3 regions of the Pseudomonas sp. AIG genome follow, and region 3 is predicted to be linked to each of the others. Evidence: riboswitches for the same ligand, from Rfam matches in the RefSeq annotation. Region 3 holds a riboswitch; each other region holds the start of a gene.
What was found. A riboswitch is a leader RNA that binds a small molecule or an ion and turns the genes downstream of it on or off. The one in region 3 is predicted to bind cobalamin.

Region 1 (7,222 bases), on a different contig from region 3:
GTGGATGTGGAGCCTGCCGCCACACAGCGTGATCGGTCTGGTCGCCCTGTTCCTTTGCGGCTTCTTCGTCTACGGCCCGGCCTCGAGTTTCTGGGCGCTGTGTCCCGACCTGGTCGGTGCCAAACGCGCGGGTACGGCGACCGGAATCATGAACTTCTCGTCCTACCTGTTCGCCGGGTTGGCTGAGCCGATGATCGGTCGTTTGCTTGACACCACGGCAAACACGTCTCTCATCTTCATAGTGGTCACCAGCGCCTGCCTGTGCAGCGCGGCAGTGGCATTGTTCATTCGACGCTGATGGGGCTTGCATGTACCAGTATCACAAGTGGTTGCGTTCGTTTCATGCGGTGGCCAAGACCGGCAGCTTTACCCTTGCGGCGGAGTACCTGAGCGTCGGTCAGCCGACCGTCAGCGAACAGGTCAACGCACTGGAGAACACCTTCTCGGTCGAGCTGTTCCATCGCCGTGGACGCTACATCGAAATGAGCGCCGCCGGGCACAAGCTCTACGCGATCACTCAGGGCCTGTTCGGTCAGGAGGATGAAGCCGTGCAGCTGTTGCAGAGCTTCAAGCAACGCAAAACCGGCATGTTGCGCCTCGGTGCAGTGTCGCCGCCGATTGCCATGAACCTGACCTATGAGCTGATGCAGCGCCATCCGGATATCGAACTGGAAACTTCGTTTTCTTCGGAAAAGGACACCCTGGCGCGGTTGTTCAACTTCGATATCGATGTGGCGATTCTGGCCTTGTCGGAATTCGATGAACGCTTCCACACGCGGTTGTATCACCGCTATCCGATCATCGCCGTGGTCCGCGATGACCATCCGTGGGCCAGTCAGGCGCAGGTTCACATCAGCGAGATCAGCGGCGAAAAATGGGTAATGCGCGAGAAAAGTGCGCGCACCCGGCAACTGGTGGAAGAAAGCTGCAAGCGCCTCGATATCGAGCTCAATTGCGTCATGCAACTCAACAGCCGCGAAGCCATCGTGCACGCCATCGTCAAAGGCATCGGCATCGGTTTCGTCTCGGCCGTCGAGTATGCCGAGACCCCGGGTACCACGCCGATCACCTTTGTCGACCACCCGTTCTTTATCGAATACCACCTGTGCTGCCTCGGCATCCGCAGGAACCGGCCAGTGATTGCCGAACTGTTTGATTCGAATCCACCGCTGACCTGATCAGCATTGACCCTTGACCGCCTACCTCATTGCCGAGGGACGGCCCACGCTTACCCGAAAACGGAGATTGACCATGCAGTACCAACAACCGACTCACCTGCAAGCCGCGATCCTCGACTGGGCCGGCACCGTTGTCGATTTCGGCTCGTTTGCGCCAACGCAGATTTTCGTCGAAGCCTTTGCCGAGTTCGGCGTCGCGGTATCGCTGGAAGAAGCGCGCGGGCCGATGGGCATGGGCAAATGGGATCACATCCGCACCCTGTGCAACCTGCCGCAGATTGCCGAGCGTTATCGTGCAGCATTCGACCGCGAGCCGAGCGATGACGATGTGACGGCGATCTACGAACGTTTCATGCCGCTGCAGATCGAGAAAATCGCCCTGCATTCGGCGTTGATCCCGGGTGCGCTCGAAGCGATTGCGGCGTTGCGCGACAAGGGTCTGAAAATCGGCTCCTGCTCGGGTTATCCGGCGGTAGTGATGGCCAAGGTCGTCGAACTGGCGCGGGAAAATGGCTACGTCGCCGATCATGTCGTCGCCACTGATGAAGTGCCGAATGGTCGGCCCTATCCGGCGCAGGCCTTGGCCAACGTGATTGCTCTCGGCATCAATGACGTGGCGGCATGCGTCAAGGTCGATGACACCTGGCCGGGGATTCTCGAAGGGCGCGCCGCCGGCATGTGGACGGTGGCGTTGACCTGCTCCGGCAACGCGCTGGGCCTGACCTACGAGCAATACAAGGCGCTGCCGTCGGATCGACTGGCTGAAGAGCGGGCACGGATCGGCAAGATGTTCGCCCCCTCGCGCCCGCATTATCTGATCGATACCATTGCCGATTTGCCTGAGGTGATCGCCGACATCAATGCGCGTCTGGCCCGGGGCGAAACCCCACAGTCCTGCTGATTGATCGCCCCCCCCGCGCTGATCGTTCCCACGCTCCGCGTGGGAATGCCTCTAGGGACGCTCTGCGTCCAGTGACGCGGAGCGTCAAGGGCTGCGTTCCCACACGGAGCGTGGGAACGATCAACAGCCAAATCGCAGGCAAAAAAAAGCTGCCACGAATGGCAGCAAAAACTTTAAGAACACGCGATGTATTGGCCTCAGCATAGACGCCGGATAATGACAGTGTCGTGACAGCCACACATTCATTCAACCGCCCCCGCCCCGTCATCAGGATGTCATCAAGATCACGGCAGAATCCTCGCAAACCGTCTTGAGCCTCGCGACGGACGCTCTGCAAGGATTCCCATGAAAGACGACGCCTCGCTATTTGCCGCCATCGACCTGGGTTCGAATGCCTTTCGCCTGATGATCGGCCAGTCGGTGCGCAGCCGCAAAGGCTTGCAGATTCAGGAAGTGAAAACCCTGCGTGAACCGGTGCGACTTGCCGAAGGCTTTGACGGCGGCGCGCTGGATGCCTTGGCGCTGGATCGCGGCTGGCAGGCGTTGGCGCGGTTCGGCAAAAAGCTGCGCGGTTTCGAGGCCGGCCGAGTGCGTGCGGTGGCAACCAGCGCGGTGCGCGAGGCGGACAACGCGCAACTGTTTCTCGCCAGTGCCGAGCGGCATCTGGGCTTTCCCATCGACGTCATTTGCGGCCATGAAGAAGCGCGTCTGGTCTACGCCGGCGTGACCCACGCCTTGCCAAGCGCTGAAGACCTGCGCCTGGTGGTCGACATCGGCGGCGGCTCAACCGAGCTGATCCTCGGCCAAGGCTCGCAACCGTTGCTCACCGAAAGCATCGCCATTGGCAGCGGCACCTTGAGCTCGAGGTTCTTTCGCGGCGGCGATGTGTCTGCCGGCGCGCTACAGGAGGCCGAACGTTTCGCCATTCTGCAGTTTGAAAAGGTTGCCCGGCGCTACCGTGCTCAGGGCTGGCAGCAAACCATCGGCTCTTCCGGCACCGCGCGCATGCTCGCCAAAGTGCTCAAGGCCAATCGCCTCAACGACTACGGTCAGGACGGCATCACCTACGGCGGGCTCCTACGCCTGTCGTTGCTTCTGCTGAAGGTGAACAACGTCCAGCAACTGCAACTGGCCGGGCTGCAAGCGCATCGTCAAAGCATCCTGCCCGGCGGTCTGGTGTTGATGCTCGCGGCATTCAAAGTGTTCGGCATTGCGCAAATGCTGCCCTCCGAACCGGGCCTGCGTTTAGGCGTGTTGCACGGTTTGATGAGCCAGCACTAATCCTCCCCACGGCAGATTCGTCTCCCCTTCAGCGGCTCGATCGACTACCATGCCGCCGCCGGTTCCCGAAGGGGACTAACAGGGAATCCGAGGTGCTTGCACAGCATTGATCGGAACTGCCCCCGCAACTGTAGGTGCCGAGCCTGCTCCACGACTGCCACTGGGTAAATCCCGGGAAGGCCGGAGCCAGACGATGACGCATCAGTCAGGAGACCTGCCGGCACAGTGACTACTAACCGGCGGGGTGTCCGGGAAGGACATCGTGCCGTGCGCGTCTTCGTTGGCTGCCCGGCCTTGCGCTGTTTTCCTGACCGCGTTCGATGGTGTGTTTCCAGACCGTACTCTCCCGCTCCCCGTACGGTTCCCTCGGAGACTGCCCCATGCTGCTGCCCCGCATCGCCACCCTCATCACCGGCCTGACCCTTGGCGCCATGGCGCAGGCGGCCCCGACTGTCTACCCGTTGACGATCGAAAACTGCGGCAGCAGCCTGACCTTCCAGCACGCCCCGACGCGCACCGTGACCATCGGCCAGGCCGGCACGGAAATACTCTACGCCATGGGCCTGGGCGACAAAGTCGTCGGCACGTCGTTGTGGTTCAACAATGTGCTGACCAAATACAAAGCCCAGGACGACAAGATCGAGCGTTTGGCTGACAACGAGCCAAGTTTCGAATCGGTGATCGGCAAGCGCCCGGAACTGGTCGCCGTGGAGCTGGAATGGATGGTCGGCCCGCAAGGCGCGGTCGGCACCCGCGAGCAATTTCATGAATTGAAGATTCCGACCTATCTGCTGCCTTCCGATTGCGAAGCCAAGGACAACCTCGTCGGCGCCGACGGCACGCGACTGGCGCCGTTTCGCATCGAGACGATTTACAAGAGCGTGAGCCAACTGGCGCAGATCTTCGATGTGCAGGAGCGTGGCCAGCAGCTCAACGACGAGCTCAAGGCCAGCCTCGCCCATTCGATTGCCACCGCCCAAGGCAAACAGCTGAAGGACGCCAGTGCGCTGGTCTGGTTTTCCAGCGCGCAAATGGACATCGAGCCATTCGTGGCCGGGCACAAAGGCATTCCCGACTTCATGCTCAGCACCCTCGGCGTGCGCAACGTGGTGGAGTCCGATGAGGAGTGGCCAACGGTCGGCTGGGAAACAATCGCCAAGGCCAACCCGACCTTCCTGGTCATCGCGCGCATGGATCGCCGTCGCTTCCCCGCCGACGACTATGAAAAGAAACTCGCCTTCCTGCGCAGCGACCCGGTGACACGCAACATGGACGCGGTGAAACACAACCGCATCATCATTCTTGACGCCATGGCCATGCAGGCGAGCCTGCGCATGTTCGACGGCATCGAGCATCTGGCCACGGCCATCAACGGCTATGACCTGTCGCAATGAGTGCCAGCCTGATCCGCACCCTATTAGCCTTGGCGATACTGTTGATTGCCGTGGTCGCTGGCGTGGCCATCGGTGAAACCTCGATTGAACCGGGCGTGGTCGTGCAAGTGCTGGCGAACAAATTGTGGGGCGCAGGGTACGCGCTGGATCCCATCGATGAAGGCATCGTCTGGAACTACCGCCTGACCCGCGCACTGGTCGCGGCCGCGTGCGGTGCCGGTCTGGCGACGTGCGGGGTGATTTTGCAATCGCTGCTGCGCAACCCGTTGGCCGATCCGTATCTGCTGGGGATTTCTGCCGGTGCCTCGACCGGGGCGGTGATGGTGGCGCTGCTTGGTGTTGGCGCAGGAATGATCTCGCTGTCAGTCGGCGCCTTCGCCGGCGCGGTCACGGCGTTCGTGCTGGTGATTCTGCTGGCGCGGGTCAGCGGTTCGGCCAGCGGCACCGGGCAGATCATTCTTGCCGGGATCGCCGGTTCGCAACTGTTCAATGCGCTCACTGCGTTTCTGATTACCCGCTCGGCCAGTTCCGAACAGGCGCGCGGGATCATGTTCTGGCTGCTGGGCAATCTTGGCGGCGTGCGCTGGCCGTCGGTGTGGCTGGCGGTGCCGGTGGCCGTGTTGGGACTGGTCGTGTGTCTGTGGCATCGGCGGGCGCTGGATGCGTTTACCTTTGGCGCGGATTCGGCGGCATCCCTCGGCATTCCGGTGCGACGTGTGCAGATTTTGTTGATTGGCTGTGCGGCGCTGGTGACGGCGGTGATGGTGTCGATTGTCGGTTCGATCGGCTTTGTCGGACTGGTGATTCCCCACGCCGCGCGGCTGTTGCTCGGCACCGGTCATGCACGTTTGCTGCCGGCCAGTGCGTTGGGCGGCGCGGTGTTTCTGATTGCCGCTGATGTGCTGTCGCGCACGCTGATCAAGGGTCAGGTGATTCCGGTCGGGGTGATTACCGCGTTGGTCGGTGCGCCGGTGTTTGCCCTGATTCTGGTGGGTCGGAGATCGGCGCGATGAGCAGTGTTTTGAGTTGTTCTGGTCTGAGCTTCAAAGTGCGCGGCGCCGAGTTGCTCAGCGGTGTCAGCCTTGAAGTTCAGCGCGGCGAAACCCTCGGCATCGTCGGGCCGAATGGATCCGGCAAATCCACCCTGCTCAAACTGCTGGCCGGGTTGCGCGAACCGAGCGCCGGCGAGGTGCTGCTTGAAGGGCAGCGTCTCGGCAAAATGGCCCGGCGCAGCATTGCGCAAAAGCTTGCGGTGGTCGAGCAGCAGGCCGACACCGACGACGGTATTCGCGTGTTCGATGCCGTGGCGTTGGGGCGCACGCCTTGGCTGTCGGCGCTGCAACCGTGGTCGGCGGACGACGACGTCATTGTTCAGCAGGCGCTGACCGACGTTGACGCGATGCACCTGCGCACCCGTCTGTGGCGCAGCCTGTCGGGGGGGGAACGGCAGCGGGTGCACATCGCTCGGGCACTGGCGCAGCGACCGCAGATTCTGTTGCTCGACGAGCCGGCCAACCACCTCGACATTCAGCATCAACTGACCATTCTCAACGTGGTGCAGGCGTTGCCGGTGACCACGCTGATTGCTTTGCATGATCTTAATCAGGCGTTGAAATGTGATCGTCTGGCGGTGCTGGAGCGCGGGCGACTGGTAGCGCTGGGCGAACCGTTGGCGGTGCTGACACCGCAGCGGTTGCAGGAGACGTTCGGGGTCAGGGCGCACTATCTGACGGACCCGTTTGATGGGGCGCAGATTCTTCGATTTCACTCATGACGTTGTGCATGTGAGTGGTCTGCCAGACCGGGTCAGTGTCGACGTCAATAATGTCGAAACCTTGCCGCTGCCAGAACTCAATGGCGCCCGGTAAAAACGGATGGGTGTGCAGGTAGATCACTTCTACTTTGTTGGCGAGTGCCAGATCCTTGATTGATCGATATAGCGTGCCGGCCAGACCTGAGCGGCGCTGCGATGGCAGGACAAACAGACGGACGATTTCCACCACTTTAAGGTCGGGATAATCAAGGTTTGGGAAGCGTCGGTCGTAAGGGAGATAACCTATCGAGGCCACAATCTGCCCCGCATGACGAGCAATCAGAAAGCGCCCTGCCCCATGCAGATAAACCTCGGCAAAACGCACAAGATCATCAGGCATGCCCGTCGCGCTGAGTTTGGGGAAAAGCTCGGCGCGGGCCTTTAAGACGAAATCCAGCACCTCGGGAATGTCCGCGTCAGACACGGTTTGGATAACGGGTTGATCACTCATGTAGCGGCAAACACCTGAACTGCGGCTGGGCACAGTAGCAACTGCGGGCCCCGTGAGGCCATCCAAAATCGCCTGACTTACACAACACCCTGTGGGAGCGAGCTTGCTCGCGAAGGCGGCGGATCATCCAGCATTGATGTTGACTGACAGGACGCCTTCGCGAGCAAGCTCGCTCCCACAGGGTCGGGTGTCATACCGGTTGAG
Region 2 (7,222 bases), on a different contig from region 3:
CTTGGTGGGCACGCCTTATCGCTGGGGCGGCAACACGCCGGATTCAGGCTTTGATTGCAGCGGGCTGATCGGTTTTGTCTACCGTGATGCGGCGGGCATCTCTTTGCCGCGTTCGACGCGTGAGCTGATCGTCATGCAGGCACCGAATGTCGGCAAGGAAGGCTTGCAGACTGGTGACCTGATTTTCTTCGCCACCAATGGCGGCTCGCAGGTCAGTCATGCGGGGATTTACGTCGGAGAGGGGCGCTTTGTGCATGCGCCGGCCACGGGTGGTACGGTCAAGCTCGACAGCCTGTCGAAGGCGTATTGGCAGAAAGCTTATCTGAGTGCCAAGCGGGTGTTGCAGCCGGAGCATCTGGCGCATAACCCGTAGTAAAGACAACGCAAAACCCATGTGGGAGCGAGCTTGCTCGCGAAGGCGGTGTGTCATTCAATTCAATATTGACTGACCCGACGCTTTCGCGAGCAAGCTCGCTCCCACATTTGTTATGTGTCAGGCGGCAAGTTATTTGGCAGAAGACACTCGCCACACCTTGTTGCCAACATCGTCCGCCACCAGCAGACCACCTTGCTGATCGATCACCACGCCCACCGGGCGGCCCAATGCATTCTCGTCCTTGTCGAGGAAACCGGTCAGTACATCCACCGGTTTGCCGCTCGGCTTGCCACCGGTAAACGGCACGAAAATCACTTTGTAGCCACTGTGCGGTTTGCGGTTCCACGAGCCGTGCTGGCCAATGAATGCGCCTTCCTTGAACTGCGCCGGCAGGGTGTTGCCCTCGGCAAAGCTCAGGCCCAGCGAGGCGGTGTGCGGCCCGACCGCGTAATCCGGGGCGATGGCTTTGGCCACCAGGTCCGGGTTTTGCGGCGACACGCGGACATCGACATGCTGACCGTAGTAACTGAACGGCCAGCCATAGAAGCCACCGTCCTTCACCGAGGTGATGTAGTCCGGCACCAGATCACTGCCGATCTCGTCGCGCTCATTCACCGCTGTCCACAGCGCGCCACTTTTCGGCTCCCAGGCCAGGCCATTGGGGTTGCGGATGCCCGAGGCGAAGATCCGGTGATTACCGGTCGCCCGATCGACTTCCCAGATCGCCGCGCGGCCTTCTTCCTTATCCAGACCATTTTCGCCGACGTTGCTGTTCGAGCCGACGGTGACATAGAGCTTGCTGCCGTCCTTGCTGGCAATAACGTTTTTCGTCCAGTGATGATTCAGCGTACCGCCGGGCAAATCGACAACCTTGATTGGCTGTGACTTGATCTCGGTCGCGCCGGATTCGTAGTTAAAGCGCAGCAGGCGGTCGGTGTCAGCGACGTAAAGATCATTGCCGACCAGGGTCATGCCGAACGGCGAATTGAGGTTCTGCAGGAACACCGTGCGTGTTTCCGCGAAGCCATCATGATCGGCGTCACGCAGCAAGGTGATGCGGTTCGGACTCGGCACGCCCGCGCCAGCCTTGCCCATGACTTTCTTCATCACCCAGCCACGAATGCCACTGCTGTCATCAGGCTTCGGCGGGGCATTGGTTTCCGCCACGAGCACATCGCCGTTGGGCAACACATAGAGCCAGCGCGGATGATCGAGACCTTCGGCAAATGCTGCGACTTGGGTACCGGCGGCGGCTGTCGGTTTAGTGCCCGCGGGCCAGCCGATCGCCGGGGCGATGTTCACCGTCGGGATCAGGGTCTTGTTCGGTTCGGGCAGCTTCGGTGACGGGCCGGTGCCGTCGGAGACTTGCAGGCTGGAGGTTTCACCGCAGGCGGCGAGTCCTCCGGCGAAGGCGATGACAAAAACGAGCTGGGGCTTGCGCATTGCTGATCTTCCCTATGAATGCATTCTTAATCATAGAGGAGGGCGCAAGCCCGATGGTTCAACTGCTCAGCCGCGGGCTTCCTTGAACAGCACGGCGATGCCCGGGTGATAGTTGCCGGCTTCGCTGCGCAACTTGCGATAGGCGTAGGGGAAATACCAGGCGACCGCGCAGGTGTGTTCCTTTTGCAGGTCGTCGACCATGTCCTGCAGCTCCTCGGGGCTGGCGCTGTGCTGGGCTTTTTGCGGCGCGACGAACAGGCAGCCGAGCTTGAGGTCGCTGGCATAGCTGATGCGCTTGGCGTCGTTGGTGATATCCAGCAGGGCTTGGGTCAGATTCAGGTTGGTAACCTTCGGCCAGCGCTGAGTGGCCTGGATAAAGGCGCGGTCTTCGGCGCCGGCCAGAAACAGATCGGCGCGAGCGTTGCGCTCGCCTTCTTCGTTCTGTTTGCGCGTGGCAGTGTCGTTCAACGTGACCAGTTCGGCCATCCACGCCGCCGCCGAGAGCAATCCGAGATTGGCTTTCTCGTCATGCCAATAAGGTGTGTCGCTGTCGCCGCGCACGGCGTTGTAACGGTCGATACAGTCAAACCAGCGTTCAAGCACCGGGCGCAGAAATTCCAGGCGCGGGTTGCTGATGATCATGCCTTGCATCGTCATCATCCTTTATTGTTGTGGTGGGCTTTTCGAGAAAAGCATGGCTCTTTGATATCATTTGTATCAGTGTGGCACAAGATTGGCGGCAGATAATTGATCGGCGGCAGTTATTCGCCCGATGGCCGCCTCTTTAATTGACGCTCCACCCCCAACCCTCTAACCTTCGCGGCTTGTTTCAGGTGCTCTGTGACCCGCGTCGACAGAGTGAAACAGGGAAGCCGGTGAGGGTTGTCTTCGCACGAAGAGCCACCACGATCCCGGCGCTGCCCCCGCAACGGTAAATGAGTAAAAGCTGCGCCTTGAGCCACTGCCTCGACAGAAGCGGGAAGGCGCGCAGTCAGGCGAAACGCCGCTCATGAGCCCGGAGACCGGCCTGATCCATCCAGCGGCATCACGGTGGGCGATGCCAGGCTTTTTGCCGTCTATTCTTGTGCCTGCCCGCCGTTATCCAGCCTCAACGGAGAGCTCCCCCATGACTGATTCCCCCGAGCGCGACGAACGCCATCTGGCCCGTATGCAGCGCAAAAAAGCCGTGATCGACGAACGCATCGCCAACTCGCCTGACGAGTGCGGCCTGGTGCTGGTGCTGACCGGCAACGGCAAAGGCAAAAGCAGCTCGGCGTTCGGTATGCTCGCCCGTGCCATGGGCCACGGCATGCAGTGCGGCGTGGTGCAGTTCATCAAGGGCCGCAACAGCACCGGCGAAGAGTTGTTTTTCCGCCGCTTCCCTGAGCAGGTGCGCTTCCATGTGATGGGCGAAGGCTTCACTTGGGAAACCCAGGACCGTCAGCGCGATATCGCCGCCGCCGAGGCCGCATGGGCCGTGTCCCGCGAACTGCTGCGCGATCCGTCGATCGGTCTGGTGGTGCTCGACGAATTGAACATCGCCCTCAAGCACGGTTATCTCGATCTCGATCAGGTGCTCAGCGATCTGCAGGCGCGTCCGCCGATGCAGCATGTGATCGTCACCGGTCGTGCAGCCAAGCCGGAAATGATCGAAATGGGCGACACGGTCACTGAAATGGGCATGCTCAAACACGCCTTCCAGGCCGGCATCAAAGCGCAGAAAGGCGTCGAACTTTGAATCAACCACGTCACTGCCCGGCGGTCCTCATCGCCGCGCCGGCCTCCGGTCAGGGCAAGACCACCGTCACCGCCGCACTCGCCCGTTTGCATCGCAATCAGGGACGCAAGGTGCGCGTGTTCAAATGCGGCCCGGACTTTCTCGACCCGATGATCCTCGAGCGCGCCAGCGGTGCGCCGGTGTATCAACTGGACATGTGGATGATCGGCGAGCAGGAAAGTCGGCGTCTGTTGTGGGAAGCCGCCGCCGAGGCCGATCTGATTCTGATCGAAGGCGTGATGGGCCTGTTTGACGGCACGCCGTCCAGTGCCGATCTGGCGCGGCATTTTGGTGTGCCGGTACTCGGAGTGATCGACGGCACGGCGATGGCGCAGACCTTTGGTGCGTTGGCGCTGGGCTTGGCGAAGTATCAGCCGGATCTGCCGTTTGCCGGCGTGTTGGCCAATCGTGTCGGCACCTTGCGCCATGCGCAATTGCTGGAAGGCAGCCTCACGGAAGGTCTGCGCTGGTACGGCGCGTTATCGCGAGAGACTGGCATCGAACTGCCGAGCCGTCACCTCGGCCTGGTGCAGGCCAGCGAACTGAATGACCTGGATGTGCGTCTCGACGCCGCTGCCGACGCACTGGCCAGCAGTTGCGAGGTAGCGCTGCCACCAGCGGTTGAGTTCGCCGCGCCTGACGTCATCGCTGTCGAGCCGCTGCTGAAGGATGTGCGCATTGCCGTTGCGCGTGATGAGGCGTTTGCATTCACCTATGGCGCGAGTCTCGATCTGCTGCGGGCGATGGGCGCCGAGTTGAGTTTCTTCTCGCCGATTCGCGATACGCAATTGCCGGAGGCAGATAGCTTGTATTTGCCCGGTGGTTATCCGGAACTGCATCACGTTGCGTTGTCGCAAAACACCGCGATGCTCGATGCGATTCGCGCGCACCATGCGGCAGGTAAACCGTTGCTCGCTGAGTGTGGCGGGATGCTGTATCTGCTCGACTCGCTGACTGACGTTGAAGGTACTCGCGCTGAGTTGGTCGGGCTGCTTAAGGGCGACGCAGTGATGCAGAAGCGTCTGGCGGCACTGGCGCTGCAAGCGGTGGATCTGCCGGAAGGTTCGTTGCGTGGTCACACTTATCACCATTCCCTGACGACGACTGAGTTGACGCCGATTGCCCGTGGTTTGAGCCCGAATGGTGGGCGTGGCGCCGAGGCGGTTTATCGGGAAGGGCGGATGACGGCTTCTTATGTGCACTTCTATTTCCCGTCGAATCCGACTGCGATTGCCGCATTGTTTGCGCCAGACCGTGAGGCCGCCTTCGCGAGCAAGCTCGCTCCCACAGGGGATCGCGTTTCTTGAGCAAGCACCCCGTCCAATGTGGGAGCGAGCTTGCTCGCGAAGAGGCCATGACCGACAACGCATTTACAGAGGCCGAGCGCGAAGCGGTTTATAGAGCCATCGCCGAACGCCGCGACATGCGCCACTTCACCGGAGGCACCGTCGAGCCGCAACTGCTGCGCCGGCTACTGGAGGCCGCACACCAGGCCCCAAGTGTCGGCCTGATGCAGCCCTGGCGTTTCATTCGCATCAGCGACCGAACTTTACGCGGCCAGATCCAGAGTCTCGTCGAAGAAGAGCGCATCCGCACCGCTGAAGCCCTCGGCGAACGCAGTGACGAGTTCATGAAACTCAAGGTCGAAGGCATCCACGATTGCGCCGAAGTGCTGGTCGCCGCGTTGATGGACGATCGCGAAAAGCACATTTTCGGTCGCCGCACGCTGCCGGAAATGGACATGGCCTCGCTGACCTGCGCCATCCAGAATCTGTGGCTGGCCTCGCGCGCCGAAGGTCTGGGCATGGGCTGGGTCTCGCTGTTCGAACCGCAGGCACTGGCTGATCTGTTGAAGTTGCCCGAAGGCGCCAAGCCTCTGGCCGTTTTATGTCTGGGCCCGGTCAAGGAATTCTATCCGGCGCCGATGCTGGTACTCGAAGGGTGGGCGCAGGCGCGGCCGCTCAATGAGTTGCTGTACGAAAATTATTGGGGAGTGAGTCAATGAGTGTGGCGTTGTTGAGTGTCGCCGCGGTCGCGCTGGATGCGCTGCTCGGTGAACCGAAACGCTGGCATCCGCTGGTGGCGTTCGGCAATTTCGCCGGTCGCATCGAGCAACGTTTCAACGCCGGTGGCCGGGGCTGGCGCAGCCATGGCGTGACCGCGTGGGTGATCGCGGTGCTGCCGCTGACCTTGCTCGCTACCGCGTTTTCCTGGGCGCCGTACGTGGGTTGGGTCGTCGAGATTCTCGCGCTGTATTGCGCCCTCGGCATGCGCAGCCTCGGCGAGCATGTGGCGCCGGTAGCCGCAGCCTTGCGCGCAGATGATCTGGATGAGGCGCGCAAGCGAGTCGGCTATCTGGTCAGCCGCCAGACCGATGAACTCGACAGCACGGCGGTCGCTCGCGCTGCCACTGAGTCGGTGCTGGAAAACGGCAGCGATGCGGTGTTTGCCGCGCTGTTCTGGTTTGTCGTGGCGGGCGCGCCGGGCGTGGTCCTCTATCGCTTGAGCAACACGCTCGATGCGATGTGGGGCTATCGCAACGAACGCTTCGAACGTTTCGGCTGGGCGGCGGCGAAAATCGACGACGTGCTCAACTATATTCCTGCGCGTCTGGTGGCGTTGACCTACGCGCTGCTGGGCAAAACCCGACTGGCATTGAAGTGCTGGCGTACACAGGCGCCAAAATGGGACAGCCCCAACGCCGGTCCGGTGATGGCGGCCGGTGCCGGTGCGCTGGGCGTGGAATTGGGTGGGCCGGCGATTTATCACGGCGAACTGCATGAGCGTCCGCAACTGGGTGAAGGCGCTCCAGCGGATGCCGATTCCATTGACCGTGGCTGGCAATTGGTCCAGCGCGGCGTATGGTTATGGCTGCTGATTCTCTGCGTGGGGGCTGAATTCTATGCTTGAGCACGGTGGCCGGCTGCGCAAGGCTGCACTCGATTACGGCATTGCCGAGGCTGACTGGCTCGACCTGTCCAGCGGCCTCGCGCCGTGGCCATTCCCGATCCCGGAAATCCCGCTGCGCGCCTGGGCGCGTTTGCCGGAAACCGATGACGGTCTGGAGCAAGCTGCATGCGATTACTACGGTGCAGCACAGGTGTTGCCGGTGGCCGGTTCGCAGATGGCCATTCAGTTGCTGCCGCGTTTGCGTCGGGCCGGCAAGGTTGGCGTGCTGTCACCGTGTTATGCCGAACATGCCGAAGCGTGGCGCCGTAGCGGTTACATCGTGCGCGAAGTGCTGGGGCAGGAAGTCGAATTCTTTCTCGACAGTCTCGACGTACTGGTGGTGGTTAACCCGAACAATCCGACCGGCCTGAGTCTGACCCCGGCACGTCTGCTCGACTGGCATGCGCGGCTCGCCCGGCGCGGTGGCTGGCTGGTGGTCGATGAAGCCTTCATGGACAACACGCCGCCATTGAGTCTGGCCCCGTATGCGCATCAGGTCGGGCTGATTGTGTTGCGTTCGTTCGGCAAGTTTTTCGGTCTGGCCGGGGTGCGTCTGGGCTTTGTCCTGGCCGAGCGCAAATTGCTCAAACTGCTCGCCGAACAGGTCGGGCCTTGGGCGGTGAGCGGGCCGACGCGGGTGCTCGGGCAGGCGTGTCTGCAAGACACCGAAGGGCACA
Region 3 (7,222 bases):
ACCGTCGCCGAATGCTGTGGCAAAACCACCGATCACCAGATCCGGCTTCTGTGCGTAAAGCACCTCGCTGGCCGGGTACTGCCGCGCGATTACCGGTACGCCGAAATACATGGACTGTCGCTGCCCGGCAGCGGTGTCATCCAGATACGCCACGCCGACCAGCGCTGGCCCGGCACCCAGTGCGAGTACGAGATCGGCCGCATGCTGATTGAGCGCGACGATGCGTGAGGGCGCAGCGGCGCGCCAGTCTTCGCCGCAATTTTGATAAATGTCAGCGATTACAGGCATTGAACAGAGCAGGGCGCCAAGCGCCAACAGGATCGATCTCATGCCCGCGCCTTGATCAGCAAATCCGCGACAATTTCACCGCCTACCAGATGCCCCTCGACCAGCCGCTGAACATCTTCATGGCTGCGCACGCCATACCAGCAACGCTCGGGATACACCGTCACAATCGGCCCCAGATTGCACGGAAACTGGCAGTGCGTGCGCGTCAGCAAAACGCCGCCCGGCGTCTCGATGCGATCGTGCGCGAGCAAATGCCGGCGCAAGGTTTTCCATAACTGCAAGGCACCACGCTGGGTGCAGCGCGGGCCGGTGCAGAGGAACACATGGCGCGCGTGCTCGGGCACATGTGACCAATCCGGGTGGCTGTCGACGCCGTCGATGGTTTTGATTTCACTCATCAGAAGCGGTACGTGTAGCGCACTTCGGAGGTGAGCGGTCGGCCAAGGTTATCGACGTTGCTTGAACGGCTGGTGACGTAATCGCGGTCGAAAAGGTTTTCCACCAGCAGGCTCACGCGGTGTTGGTGGGCGTTGTCGAGGTAGCGATAAGCGTCGGCGTCGACCACTGAATAATTGCCGTACTCGACCTGCTTCGAGCTTTTGATATCGCGGATATAGCGGATCGCACCGCCAACGCCCCACAGGCGATTTTCCGACTCATAACCCACCCGCGAACGGGCGAAGAAGCTCGGGATGTCGTTGATCGTCACGCCGGTGCGCGACTCGGTGAGGTTGCGGGTCATGTCCGCTTGCAGACTCCATTGATCGTTGAGCGCCAGTTTCGCGTCGGCCTCGAAACCGCGCATCTGGATCGTGCCTTCGCCGTTGACCCACTGAATGTCATCGAGGGTGATCAGGTCGTCGATCTTGCGTTTGAACAGGGTCACGCTGGCGCTGAATTCACGATCCAGCAGAAAGCCTTTGTAGTCGACACCCAGTTCGGCGTTGCGGCTTTTTTCCGGTTTCAGGTTGCGGTTGCCGATCTCGTCGCCCGGCTCGTTGACGAACAGCTGCTCGGCGTTCGGCAGTTTGTAAGCGCTGCCATATTGACCGCGCACCGACCAGTTGTCGTTGAGGTCATACAGCGAAGTGAGCAGGCCGACCGTGGCGCTGTCGCCACCGCTCATGGCCTCGTGACGCACGCCGATACTCGGGTGCCAGTCGGGCAGGGCGTCGATCTGCGGGCGCAATTGCGTGTAGAACGCGTGCGCTTCAGCCTTGTCGTTGTCGATGATCAGCACATCGTCCTGGCCCTTGAACCATTGGTTGTCGCTGCCGAACACCAGCACATGGCCGCCGGGCAATTCAGCCTTGCCTTCGGCCTGCACACCCCAGTCGGTGAAGCCCCAATAGTCGTTGTGGTTGATGACTTTGGTGCCGCCGCCCTCGACGTTGTAGACCCGCGTGTAGCGCGTGTCCCAGTCGTTGATATGGCCTTTGACGAAGTAGCTCAGACGCTCATTAAGGGTCTGCTCGAAGGTCGCCGTGGCGATCTGCTGCACGCGATCGTTGGTGGTCTTGTGGTTGTCGACCGGGCGGGCGAAGTCGAGGTTGGCGTCGGCGTATTGGTAGAACAGTTCCAGCCGCGAATCATCGCCAAACGACTGAATTGCCTTGCCGCCGAAGGTGGTGACTTCGTAGGCGCGGTTCTTCTCGCTGACGTTTTTCATGTCGCGGTTGCGATACGGCTGGTAACCGTCGGAAACGTTGTGGCTGACGTACGCCAGCAAACCAAGATCGCCGAAACCGTTAGTGAAGATGTTCTCGACGCGGGCGTCTTCGGTAGTGCCACCAAAGCTGTCCACACCCAAATTCACTTCGCCGGCGACTTTGCGCGATTGTGGGCTGCGGGTGACGATGTTGATCACGCCGGAAACGGCTTGGGTGCCGAACAACAGGCTCTGGCCGCCCTTGAGCACTTCGATGCGTTCGATGGCGTTGGCTGGCAGGGTGTCCAGATAGAGGCCGCCGTACAGGCGATTGTTCAGGCGTACGCCGTCGAGCAGGATCAGTGTGTCGTCGTTGCGCCCGCCCAGCAGCGAATAGGTGCCGTAGTCGAACGGGCCGTTTTTCGGCGCGACGTACAGGCCGGGAATGAACATCTGCATCACGCGGCTGACATCGGCGCTGGGGCCGGCGCGCTCGATCTGCTCGCGGGTCACAATCTCGACTTTGCTGCCGAACTTCGCCATATCAGCGACGGTGGTGGACTCCACCGACGGCGCAGAAACGATTTGTTGATTGAGCTCCAGTGGCGCGTCATCGGCCAGCAGCAGCGGGCTGAACAGGCAACCAAGGAACAGGGTTGGAGCAGAAGTGTAGAAAGGTCGAATCATTGTCTTCTCGAAAAGGATCTTCGCAGAAGAGCATGCAGGAGAAGGCATCGCGCACAGCCAATACCGGCCCATGCCCGCCCACCGCAGGATTTTGCCAAACGAAATTTCAGGCCGGTCTCCGGGCTCGCGCGTATCGAGGCTTTCACCTTCCCACGGCCGTCTGGCCACAGTGGTGTATCGAAAGCATCACGCGCATACCGTTGCGGGGGCAGCACCGGACTTGTTCGAAAAGAACGTACCGGTTTCCCGTTTCACCCCATGCACGGCGGCATGGGACACCTGAAACTGGGCGGCATCTGAACATTCGAGTGACCGTTCGTCAACTTGCCAGTGCCGACTCTCGGTCCAGGAATTACCAACTTTCGAAATAACTACTAAGGTCTATGACGGTAACCACAACGCAATATTCAGTGGTGTCGACAGGCGCGACTCCTTCGCGAAGAAGTCGAACAAGGAGGTTCTTATGCATGGTGCCAGCGGCCATGTTCATGGCGTGTTCGCCCCGCACTTCATTCGCAACGCTTTACTGGTCGCCATGGCCAATGCGCTGGCGCTGAGCGACGCGCAAGCAGCGTGCGGGCCTTTGGCGGCAGGTGCCTATAACGTTTCGCAAACCTGCTTGCCTGCGGCTGGCGTCGATGCGTCGATCAGCACCCAAACGGGCACCACCATCACCACCACGGCCGGTTCTTCGCTGAACAGTCGCGGCAACAACGCCAACACCACGCTGACGCTCAGCGGCACCACGGTGGACAGCACACCCCCGACAGCCGCCAACGCGGTGTTTGCCAATGTCATCGGCACCACCGGCAACGCGAGCCTGAGCGTCAATGGCGCAACCAACACCGTCAATGTCGGTGGCAGTGGCTTGGACGCGCTGGCGATCACCAATGCCGGCGCCGGGTCATCGACGTTTTCAGTGAGTTCCGGTACCCCGCTGAACATCCTCAACACCGTGGTCGGCAATGAACACGACGGCATCGACATCAATGCCAGCGGCGGCGGCGCGATCAATCTGAACCATCAGGGCAGCGGCCAGATCACCTTGCTCGGCGGCAACGGTATCTGGAGCAAAGCCAGCGGCAGCGGCGACAACAACGTCAACGTCGGCAGCGGCGTGAGCATTCTGGTCAACAATGATGATGCTCTGTCGGCCGGATCTCCTATCGGCGACGAAACGTTGCCCACGGCGGGCATTGGCAACCACGCCGGCGTGCATACCCGCGCAGTCAATGGCAACACCACACTGATCAACGCGGCGAACGTGCAGAGCATCGGCATGAACGCCTTTGGTCTGTTCACCGAAGGCGGCAATGGCATAACCCGCCTCACCAACAGCGGGACGCTCACCACCAGCGGCCTCAACGGTTTCGGCATCCGTTCGTTCGCCACGGCCGGCAGCATCGCCATCGTCAACAGCGGCGCTATCACGACGACGGGCGGCGCCGCGCACGGTATCTATGCCAATGACAACGTCGGCGGCAGCGGCTCGATCAGCGTAGAGAACAACGCCACCATCAACGTCGGCAGCACGGCCAACAGCGCCGGTTCGCGGGCGATTTACGTGATCAAGCGCGGCACCGGTGATGTTGCGATCACCGGTAGCGGCAACATCAACGTCCTCGGCGACATCAACACCACCCGGGCCTACGCGATCATTGTCAGCGCGGAAAACAACAATGTGCTGATCGATTACTCGGGTGATCTGTTTGCCAGTGGTTTTGGCGCGGGCGGTATACGGGTCGACTCGACCGGGGGCAGCGTCCAGGTCAACTATCGCGGCAATCGCATCGAAACCCTGAACAGCAACGCCAACGGCATCTATGTCTCGACGCAGTCGCCGACGGGGACGGTCAACGTCAATTCCGGCGGTACGATCATCACCCACTCGAACGCCGGCTCGGGCGACGGCACGGGCATCGGTTCCTTTGGTATCCAGGCGCTGACGCTGGGCGGCGATGTGGGTGTCGTGTTCAATGGTCCGCTGATCGACGTCAACGGCCAGGGCGCGGCAATTCTCGCTGGCAATGCCTTCAACGCGGGCAGCGGGCTGGGCACATTGAATGTGAGCAACAGCGGGGAATTGATTGCGCGTGGCGATCAACAGCGCGGCATCCGTACGCTGTCGGTGACTGGCGCGCAGAACGTGGTCAACAGCGGCTCGATCCAGACGCTCGGTGCCAGCAACAGTCAGGGCATTCTCGCCGAGGCGTCGGGGGCAGCCGATCTGACAGTCAGCAACAGCGGTGCGATCACCACTCGTGGCATTGGTTCGTCAGCCATCGACGCGTTGACCGAGGGTGGCAGCGCCACCGTCACCAACACGGCAACCCTTCAGGGCGGGCGAGGCGACAGCAGCGGCGTCGCCCTCGGCGGTGCGAGCCAGACGTTGAACAACTCAGGTGCGATCAGTGCGCTCAGCGATGTCGCCGTACGCGCCGATGCGACCACACCGGGCACGACGTTTGCGCTCAACAACACCGGGCAAATGACCGGCGCCGTGAATGCCGTCAGCGCGGCCAGTTCAGTGGCCAACAGCGGCACCTGGACGCTGCGCAATTTTACTGACAGCAGCGGCAGTGGTGCTCGCGATACCTGGGGTGTTGCCGTCAGTGATCTCGGCGCATCGGGTGCCAACAGCATCGACAACAGCGGTGTGATTCGTCTGGCGGCGCAACCGGCGACGGGCATCGTCAACTTCAACGCCAGTGGCGCCTATCTGCCTCTGGGGCAAACGGCCAATACGCCGACGCTGGGTGGCGCGGTGCAGGGCCAGTTGCTCGGGGTCAACCGATTCACCAACAGCGGCACCATTGACCTTGCTGCTGGCAGCAACACCGTCGGCAATGTGCTGTTGATCAGCGGCGCGACCACGGCTGGCACCGATGGCGGCGGGGTGTTCGTGTCCAATGGCGGCCGGCTGCTGCTTAACACCACGTTGAATGGCGGCGGCGCGAACAGCCTCTCCGACATGCTGGTGGTGGATTCGACGACCACCACCAGTGGCCGCACCACCGGCGTGATCGTGAGCAACGTCGGCGGGCAGGGCGAACTGACTCAGGGCAACGGCATTGCGGTGGTCGAACTGCTCAATAAAACCGAAGCCGCGAGTGACGCCAATGCGTTTCAACTGGCCCGGCGTGTCGTCGCCGGCCCCTACGAATATCGTCTGCAACAAGGTGCCGAGGATGGTAGCGGCAAGGACACCTGGTATCTGCGTTCGGACGCGGTGCCTCCGGACGGACCGCCGGACGGTCCTCCCGGTCCTGATCCCGATCCATCCCCAGTGCCCAACTACCGCCCGGAAGTGTCGCTGTACGGCGCAGTCCCCGCATTGGCGTTGGTCTACGGCCGGACGATGGTCGACACCCTTCACGAGCGGGTCGGCGAGGAGCGTCTGAATCGCGGTGATCCGTTGCCCAAGGAAGACGAATCCACCCTGGCGCCGTCAATGGGTTGGGGGCGGGTGATCTACCGCAGCGGCAAACAGGATGGTGATCGCAAAAACGCCGTGGGCAAAACCCCCGAATACAACTATGACCTGACGGCATTTCAGGTCGGCACAGACCTCTACCGTAAGGTCCGGCCTGATGGCAGTCACGAACAGGCCGGGTTGTCGTTGTCCGCCGGCACCATCGACGCCGGCGTCAGCCACTACACCCGGCGCGCCGCCGGCGAAGACACCGTGCGCGCTTACGGCGTCGGGGCATACTGGACGCACTTCGGCCCCTCGGGCTGGTATCTGGACGGGGTGTTGCAGGTCAACCGCTTCGACATCGAAGCCAAACCCAACGACATGGCCAAACTGAAAACCCGTGGCTGGGGCTACACCGCGTCGCTGGAAAACGGCTACCCGTTCGAAGTCGATAAAGACTGGTACATCGAGCCGCAATTGCAGGCGATCTACAGCTATGTCGATCTGGACAGCAGTGATGACGTCGGCGCGAACATTCGCTTCAAGGATGTGGACTCACTGATCGGCCGCGCTGGCGTGCGCATCGCCAAGGACTGGGACACCGAAGGCGTCGACAAGAGCGCACGGCGCACCAACGGCTGGATCCGGCCGAGTATCTGGCATGAATTCAAGGGACAGCCGAAGACCGAGTTTTCCTCTGAATCGGGGTATATCCCGTTCGAGTCAGACCTTCAGGGCACGTGGGGTGAGGTCAATGTGGGGGTGGATTACCAGGCCAACCGACGCACCACGTTTACCGCGTCGGCCGGCTATCGGCAGGGGTTCGACGGTGACAGCCACGGGTATGACGCGATGCTGGGGTTCAAGATCAATTTCTAACGCACTCGGGTACACCGCAAACCCTTGTAGGCCTTCGCCTGCTCGCGATGGCGGTGTGTCAGATAGCAAATCAACACCTGACACACCGCTATCGCGAGCAGGCGAAGGCCTACAGTGGATGGCTTGCTGACGCTCGGCCCTATATCCTTCCCGCCTGTTTGATGGACTGACTTAGGGAAGAATTGCATGCCGTTCAGGGTGATGGTGGTCGGTGGTTACGGAAATTTCGGCAGCATCGTGTGCCGGCATCTGGCGCTGATGCCGGACATCGGACTGGTGCTCTCGGGTCGTGACCCGCGCAAGTT

Region 1: linked by a shared signal. The riboswitch ahead of ACWR1S_RS14410 (ABC transporter substrate-binding protein) and the one ahead of ACWR1S_RS05990 (TonB-dependent receptor plug domain-containing protein) in region 3 are both predicted to bind cobalamin.
Region 2: linked by a shared signal. The riboswitch ahead of cobO (cob(I)yrinic acid a,c-diamide adenosyltransferase) and the one ahead of ACWR1S_RS05990 (TonB-dependent receptor plug domain-containing protein) in region 3 are both predicted to bind cobalamin.

What each region holds. Positions count from the first base shown of each region.
Region 1 covers NZ_CDROCK010000022.1:45,492-52,713, reverse strand. Annotated here, with positions in the region: gene ACWR1S_RS14430 (MFS transporter) at 1-298, shown strand, start outside; gene ACWR1S_RS14425 (LysR substrate-binding domain-containing protein) at 309-1,178, shown strand; gene phnX (phosphonoacetaldehyde hydrolase) at 1,252-2,079, shown strand; gene ACWR1S_RS14415 (Ppx/GppA phosphatase family protein) at 2,425-3,360, shown strand; cobalamin riboswitch at 3,403-3,596, shown strand; gene ACWR1S_RS14410 (ABC transporter substrate-binding protein) at 3,741-4,754, shown strand; gene ACWR1S_RS14405 (FecCD family ABC transporter permease) at 4,763-5,767, shown strand; gene ACWR1S_RS14400 (ABC transporter ATP-binding protein) at 5,764-6,528, shown strand; gene ACWR1S_RS14395 (GNAT family N-acetyltransferase) at 6,467-7,018, opposite strand.
Region 2 covers NZ_CDROCK010000041.1:24,682-31,903, reverse strand. Annotated here, with positions in the region: gene ACWR1S_RS21670 (C40 family peptidase) at 1-373, shown strand, start outside; gene ACWR1S_RS21665 (PQQ-dependent sugar dehydrogenase) at 506-1,819, opposite strand; gene ACWR1S_RS21660 (hypothetical protein) at 1,886-2,470, opposite strand; cobalamin riboswitch at 2,634-2,864, shown strand; gene cobO (cob(I)yrinic acid a,c-diamide adenosyltransferase) at 2,946-3,557, shown strand; gene ACWR1S_RS21650 (cobyrinate a,c-diamide synthase) at 3,554-4,903, shown strand; gene bluB (5,6-dimethylbenzimidazole synthase) at 4,951-5,601, shown strand; gene cbiB (adenosylcobinamide-phosphate synthase CbiB) at 5,598-6,506, shown strand; gene cobD (threonine-phosphate decarboxylase CobD) at 6,499-7,222, shown strand, end outside.
Region 3 covers NZ_CDROCK010000006.1:66,373-73,594, reverse strand. Annotated here, with positions in the region: gene ACWR1S_RS06000 (ABC transporter substrate-binding protein) at 1-330, opposite strand, end outside; gene ACWR1S_RS05995 ((2Fe-2S) ferredoxin domain-containing protein) at 327-686, opposite strand; gene ACWR1S_RS05990 (TonB-dependent receptor plug domain-containing protein) at 686-2,623, opposite strand; cobalamin riboswitch at 2,716-2,921, opposite strand; gene ACWR1S_RS05985 (autotransporter outer membrane beta-barrel domain-containing protein) at 3,087-6,917, shown strand; gene ACWR1S_RS05980 (saccharopine dehydrogenase family protein) at 7,104-7,222, shown strand, end outside.